DNA from 2 places in the Georgenia sp. AZ-5 genome. Region 2 is predicted to be linked to the other one. Evidence: riboswitches for the same ligand, from Rfam matches in the RefSeq annotation. Region 2 holds a riboswitch; the other holds the start of a gene.
What was found. A riboswitch is a leader RNA that binds a small molecule or an ion and turns the genes downstream of it on or off. The one in region 2 is predicted to bind S-adenosylmethionine.
Positions count from the first base shown of each region.

Region 1: another riboswitch for S-adenosylmethionine. It lies ahead of ACF0H8_RS15180 (hypothetical protein); the one in region 2 lies ahead of ACF0H8_RS02090 (hypothetical protein).

Region 1 is NZ_JBINOU010000001.1:3,230,076-3,233,466, forward strand. Features, by position in the region: gene ACF0H8_RS15175 (TIGR03557 family F420-dependent LLM class oxidoreductase) at 1-828, opposite strand, end outside; gene ACF0H8_RS15180 (hypothetical protein) at 1,035-2,078, opposite strand; SAM riboswitch class IV at 2,367-2,492, opposite strand; gene ACF0H8_RS15185 (flavin reductase family protein) at 3,028-3,381, shown strand.
Region 2 is NZ_JBINOU010000001.1:433,831-437,221, forward strand. Features, by position in the region: gene ACF0H8_RS02080 (Fpg/Nei family DNA glycosylase) at 1-301, opposite strand, end outside; gene ACF0H8_RS02085 (RtcB family protein) at 490-1,662, shown strand; gene ACF0H8_RS02090 (hypothetical protein) at 1,649-1,993, opposite strand; SAM riboswitch class IV at 2,010-2,122, opposite strand; gene ACF0H8_RS02095 (hypothetical protein) at 2,310-2,714, shown strand; gene ACF0H8_RS02100 (hypothetical protein) at 2,842-3,096, shown strand; gene ACF0H8_RS02105 (hypothetical protein) at 3,093-3,391, shown strand, end outside.

The DNA of each region.
Region 1 (3,391 bases), 2.8 Mb from region 2:
CCCGCACGGGATGGACCCGGCCACGTCCTCGGGCCGGACGAACTGCGTCGCGTCCGCGAACGCCCGCGTCGTCGGCAGGTCCGCGTTGACGTGCCAGCCGCCGCCGAACCAGCGGAACAGGCGGTGCGCCCGCTGGACGGCCGCGTCGGCGTCGGTGTCCCAGCAGATCGGGATCTGCCCGATGGCGCGCGAGGCGGTCAGCCCGGCGTCCGAGCGCGCCGCCGCCCACCGCTCGAGGGTCTTGCGCTGCGGCTGGGTGGCGACGAGGTGGTCGGCCAGGGGGGCGAAGCGGGAGACGGACTGCGGCCCGGAGACGGCCACGCCGATCTCCACCCGGGACTCGGGCAGGTCCCACAGCCGTGCGGAGTCGACGCGGAAGTGGTCGCCCTCGAACGTCAGGTCGTGCCCGTCCAGAAGGTCGCGGATGATGACGAGCGCCTCCTCGAGCATGTCGTGGCGCTCCCCGACCGCGGGCCAGCGGTGACCGGCCACGTGCTCGTTCAGGTTCTCCCCCGCGCCGAGCCCGAGCAGGAACCGCCCGTCGCTGAGCAGCCCCAGCGTGGCGGCCTTCTGGGCGACGACGGCCGGGTGGTACCGCATCGTCGGGCATGTCACGTAGGTCATCAGCTCCACCCGCTCGGTGGCGTGGGCGACGGCCCCCAGCACCGACCAGGCGTAGGGCGAGTGCCCCATCTCCTTCAGCCACGGGAAGAAGTGGTCGGAGGAGACCTCGAAGTCGAACCCCCGCCGCTCCGCCTCGACGGCGTAGTGCACGAGCTCCTTCGGGCCGCTCTGCTCGGTCATCAGGGTGTAGCCGAACCGTGTCATGCGACCCAGGCTGGCACCCCCGGGCGCACCCGGCACCCGGGCCGCGGGCCGACGGCCTCGGCTGCGGACGCCGTCTGCGCGCGCCCCGCCCCTTGCGCCAGCGTGCGGGCGCACACCCACCCTGCGCCAGCGTGCGGGCGCACACCCCACCCTGCGCCAGCGTGCGGGCGCACACCCCACCCTGCGTCAGCGTGCGGTCCGCCCCGCTAGCCGGCGACGGCCACGACCTCGGGTCGGGCGGCCGGCGCCGTCCGGGCGGCGCGCCCGGCGGCACCGCGGGCGGTCGCGGGCGCCGGCGTGCGCGTGGCGGCTGCCTCGGCCGGACGCTCGGCGACGATCCCACGCCGGCGCAGCTCCGGCAGCAGACCCTTGAGGAGTGCCGCGACGTCGGCCGGGACCGACCCGGGCAGGACGACGAAGCCGTCGGCCGCGCCCGCGGTGACCCAGCGGTCGATGGTCCCCGCGACGTCGTCGACCGTGCCGACCGCCTCCAGCGCGCCGGCCCACGAGGCGCCCGGCCCGTCGATGTCGGCGATCAGCGCGGCCCGCTCCCGGGCCGCGGCTCGGTCGGCGGAGATCACGGTGCGCAGGTCGACGAGGACGCGCACGTCCTGGCGCCCGGCGGCGCGTGCCGCGGAGCGCACCGCGTAGCGCAGCTCGCGCGCCCACTCCAGGTCCTGCTCGCGGATGCGGACGACGTCCGCGAAGGCACCGGCGGCCTCGATCTCGGCCTCGGCGGCGACGGGGACCACCACGCGCGGGCGGGGGCCACGGGTGCGGGCCGTGGCGAAGGAGCGCCCCAGGGCCTCGAGGGAGCGGGCGAACCGGTCGCCGTCGCCGCGGTGGGACAGCTCGAGGCCGGCCCAGGAACCCGCGGCCTGCGGGATGTCCTTGAGCTGGCCGACGACGGCGACGAGGTCGGCGTCCTGGGGGACGGCGGCAACCAGGCCGGCGGCGGCGTGCGGGCCGATACGCCGGGCTGCGACGACCGGGTCGAGCCACGCGTCGGGGCGCAGCCGCAGGTCGCTGCGCAGCCGGAACTGCTCGCCCAGGGAGACGAAGCTGACGCCGCCCAGGTGCGCGGCCCGCGTGTAGGAGGCCAGGCGGGCGAGGTCGGCCTTCTCCACGGGCAGGTCGGCGGAGGGCACCTGCGACTCGCAGGTCACGCCCAGGCCGGTGAGGTCGAGACCGAGGAGAGCGCCGGTGGACGTGGGGCGGGTGGAGCGGTCCGGAAGGAAGGAGACAGTCATGGGGATGCACGTCCAAGGGTGTCGTCGCGCGCTGCGCGCGGGAAGCAGGAAGGAATGCCCGACCGCCTGGTCCCGCGCCGCGCCGTGTCACCCGGGCGGGGCGGGGGGAAGGTCAGGGGTGATGCGTCAGCGCGGATCGCGCCGGGGCATCGCGGGGAACGTCCTCAGGCGGACATTCGGCAGCACATGGACATGCACATGGAGCGGCGAGGCGAGAAAGCGTTCTGCCCGGGGCCCGTGTGCGTGTTCATGTCGCGCGTTTTCCTTCGTGCCATGCACCTTGGCGGTGCGTCGTCGTTGCCCCGCCACGTGACGGGACCAGGTTGTCACCCGGGGCACCCCCCGCACGTGGGGGGTTGCCGACCAGCAAGCCGGGGCTTAGCGCACCGTCGGTGCGCACTGGTACTCCAAACCTGGGGCTGACGTTATGGGGCACGCGCGTGAGGCGTCAACCATCCGGGCGGCGCGTCTCACGCAACGGACGGCGGGCGATCGGTGGAAGCGTCCCTGCGCGGCGTCGGCGGATGCGGTCTGGCCGGCCGGGTTCTCGCGATGTGAGAGCGGTCCAGGATCCGCCAGGCTCCGTCTCTGGTGGCGAGACGGGCCCCGACGGCGCAGGCCGCACCCGCGGGGGCCCACCTAGCGTCGGCCCCGTCGAGCCGACCGTGCTTGCCCCGCCCTACCCAGGAGGCCCCATGAGCGCGCAGACGTCCGCCCTCGCCCGGCGTGAGCGCGCCCTGGGGCCCGGCGCCGCGCGGCGCACCCTGGGACCCGCCGCCGGGCAGCATGCCCCCGAGCCGGTGACGGGGCCCGGAGGCATCAGCGCCGCCGACTTCAAGGGCGTCTTCCGCCACCACCCCGCGGGGGTCGCCGTCATCACCCTGCGCTGCCCCGACGGCCCCGTGGGCTTCACCGCGACGTCCGTCATCTCGGTGTCCGCGGCCCGCCCGTGCTGGCGTTCTCCGTGGCCGCCACGTCCTCGGCGCGGCCCGCCATCGAAGCCGTGGCCGCCGTCGTGGTCAACTTCCTCGCCGAGGACCAGCGCGAGACCGCCGCCCGGTTCGCCACCAGCGGCATCGACAGGTTCGCCGTCCGGGACTGGCTGCCGCTGCCGACGGGCGAGCCCGTGCTCGAGGGCACCACCGCCTGGGTGCGCGGGCGCGTCGAGCAGCGGGTACCCGTCGGGGACAGCCTCCTGGTCACCGTCCGCGCCGAGCTCGCGGAGCACGGCCGCCGCCCGGACCCCCTGGTCTACGCCGACCGCGCCTACCACCAGGTGGGCCCGCACACGCGCCTGCCCTGACACGTTCGGC
Region 2 (3,391 bases):
GGGCGATCAGGTCCCAGGCGACGTCGGGGGTGGCCAGCCGGAGGCGGACCTGGCGCAGCGGCGCCCCGGTCACCGGCGAGAAGCGCAGCCACTTGCCCCGCATGCCCAGGTGCACGTGCACCGTCCGCCCCGCGGCCGTGTCGATGAGGAGGTGCTTGCCGACGGCGTCGACGTCCTCGACCCTCGCCCCGTCCACCGCGTCGGCGGGGAACCTGCCCTGCGGCGACGCCGCCCGGACCCTGTGCCCGACCAGCTCGGCCAGGGACCGCGCGAGACGGTGGATGGTGTGGCCCTCGGGCATTCGGCCTCCTCAGCCCCGTGCCGGCAGCGCGGCCGCGCGGACCGGCCCCGGCGGCGAGAACTCCGACGGTACGGCCTGGGCGGTCGGCCGGCACCCCGGACGGCCCGTGCCGAACCCCGCACCCTTGGACGGCGCCCGGAGAGCGCACCCGGCATGCCGCCGAGGGCTGCCCCGCGCATGCTGGGGGCGTGGAGCAGATCGCCGAGTCGCTGTACTCGTGGGCGTCCATCCTCGACGAGCAGACCCTCCAGCAGGCCCTCCGGGCGTCCACCATGCCGTTCATCTACCCGCACATGGCGCTGATGAGCGACGCGCACCTGGGCAAGGGCGCCACGGTGGGGTCGGTGATCCCCACCCGCGGCGCGGTCATGCCGGCCGCGGTGGGCGTCGACGTGGGGTGCGGGATGGTCGCCGTGCGGACCCAGTTCACCGAGCGCGACGTCCGCGCCCGTGGCCGCCTCAGCGCGCTGCGCGCGGGGATCGAGCGGGCCGTGCCGCTCAGCCCCGGGAAGTACAACGCCCGGGTCCGCGGCACCGCCGAGCGGTACGTCGACGAGCTGTCCGCGCTCGCCCGGGCAACCGGCGTCGCGCCCGGCACGTTCGCCGGCAACTGGCAGCTCCAGCTGGGCTCGCTGGGCGGGGGGAACCACTTCATCGAGATCTCGGCCGACGAGGACGGCCACGTGTGGGCGTTCCTCCACTCCGGCAGCCGCGGCGTCGGCAACCGCATGGCCTCGCACTTCATCACCGCGGCGCAGACCCTGTCGCGGCGCCGTGGTGTGCACCTGCCCGACCGCGACCTCGCCTACTTCCAGGAGTCGGACCCCGAGTTCCACGACTACATGGCGCACCTGCACTGGGCCCAGGAGTTCGCCCGGCTCTCCCGCGAGGCGATGATGGACCGCACCCTCGACGAGCTGGGCCGGTTCATGGGCGTGGCCCCGGAGCGGCTGGCGCGGGTCAACGCTCACCACAACTACACGGCCGTCGAGGAGCACTTCGGCGAGCGCGTGCTCGTCTCACGCAAGGGCGCCATCGACGCCCACGAGGGCGTCCCCGGTCTCATCCCCGGGTCCATGGGCACGGCCAGCTTCGTCGTGACCGGGAAGGGCAACGAGATGTCGTTGTGCTCAGCCCCGCACGGCGCCGGCCGGGTCTACTCCCGCAACGCGGCGCGCCGGGCCTTCACCCGGGAGGACCTGCGCCGCCGCATGGCGGGGATCGAGTACCGGGACCTGGACGCGTTCGTCGACGAGATCCCCGACGCCTACAAGGACATCGGCACGGTCATGGCCGACGCCGCCGACCTGGTCTCGGTCGACCACGTGCTGCACCAGCTCGTCAACGTCAAGGGACAGTGACCTGCGCGGCGGCGCGGCCCAGCACCTGCACGCAGAGAACCGCCCGGCCGGACTGAAGCGCGTGGTAGCGCTCGTGGATCCGCACCGGGCTGCCGGCGGGGGCGGCGACGGCGAAGCCGTGGTGGTTCCACACGGTCACCCGGCCGCCGGCCAAGTAGTGCACGACCGCGGTGCCGCGCGGCCCGAGCTCGCCGACGATCCCGTCGCGCCATCCGTCCGGCGTCAGCCGCAGGTACTTCGCTTGGATCATGTGGACGAGGTGCCGGGGCCGGTAGCTGCGGCAGGGGCCGTCGGCCGGGGTGCAGGGCGCGGGGAAGGGGAACGTGCTCACGTGGGCTCCTCGGGTGCTGCCGCTCTTCCCGGGCCGGCGGCACGGGCGGGTCTTCCTCCGGGGGCACCGTGCGCGTCGCGCGGTTGCCGGACCAGCTCGCCGGAGGGCGTGGCGCTGGTCCTCTTGACCGGTTCCCACGGTAGCGGACGGCTCCGACACGCCCACCCTGACGGGCGGTGCGCCGTGGCTCGTGAGGAGCCTGAAAATCGTCTGCGGTTTCACGTCGGAATCCGTAGACGCTGAGGCAGCGGATGGACGATGGTGGTGCCCCGGCCGGGGCCGCGGCCGGCTGCAGCGCGTGCGGGAGGAGCACCGAATGTCCGACCTGTCCATCCTCAACGACGACATGCACGACGCGTTCGACCCAGTCCTGGACGAGACCCTCACGGACCCGGTCACGGGGATGGAGGTTGTCGTGGACGGGTTCGACGGCCCGGCCACCATCCTGCTGCTCGTGCCCCACGAGTTCGACCACCCCTACGCGGAGGACGTCGAGGACGTGGACGAGGAGCTGAAGAGGGTGCGCGGCGGCGAGGAGCTGTGGGGTCCGCTCGTGCCCGCGGCGCAGGCCGTGCTCGAGGGTGACGAGCTGGGGGTGGCGGAGGACCTGGACGCCGACGACGTCGACGAGGAGATGCTCGCCCCGGCCGTCGACGACGACTTCGAGGAGTTCGACCTCGACGACGAGGACGAGGACGAGGAGGAGGACGCGAGGCGCTGAGCTCGCTCTCGGGCCGCGCCCCGACGGCGAGCGGCGGACGCTTCTGCCCCGAGCGGCGGCACCGGCTCTGTGGCATGGATTACGGACGGTACGGCCCTCGTACCCCGATCCCCCTCCTGGAGCCTCCGTGACGCAGCAGCCCGAGCACGACCACGCCACCCCGCCCTATCCCGTGGGCGGACGGCGGCAGGGCCAGCCCGCGCAGCCGCTGGCCTCGGCCAAGACGAACACCATGGCGATCGTCGGCCTGATCTGTGCCTTCCGCGCCTGGCCGCTCGGGATCATCTTCTCCGCCATCGGGTTGCGGCAGGTCAAACAGCGCGGCGAGGCGGCCGGGGGCTGGCGCTGGCCGGCCTCATCGTCTCCATCGTCGCCGGCGTGATCAGCATCCTGGTGTTCGTCTTCGTGGTGATGGCCGGGATGCAGGTCGCCGAGGAGGTCGAGGCCGAGCAGGCCGCCGCGCAGGAGCTTCTCGACGACACCCTCGCCGAGGATGAGATCACGGCCGCTCCGGAGCTCGAGTCCGAGCCGGCCCCCAGCACTGACCCGGCCGAGGCCACGTTCAGCGACCCCACGTGCGAGGCGCTCTTCGGCGAGGGCGAGAAAAGCGTCATCAGCCTCATGGCCGCGACAATGGAGGGCGCCGTCATGAGCCTCACGGAGCAGTGCCTGGCGAT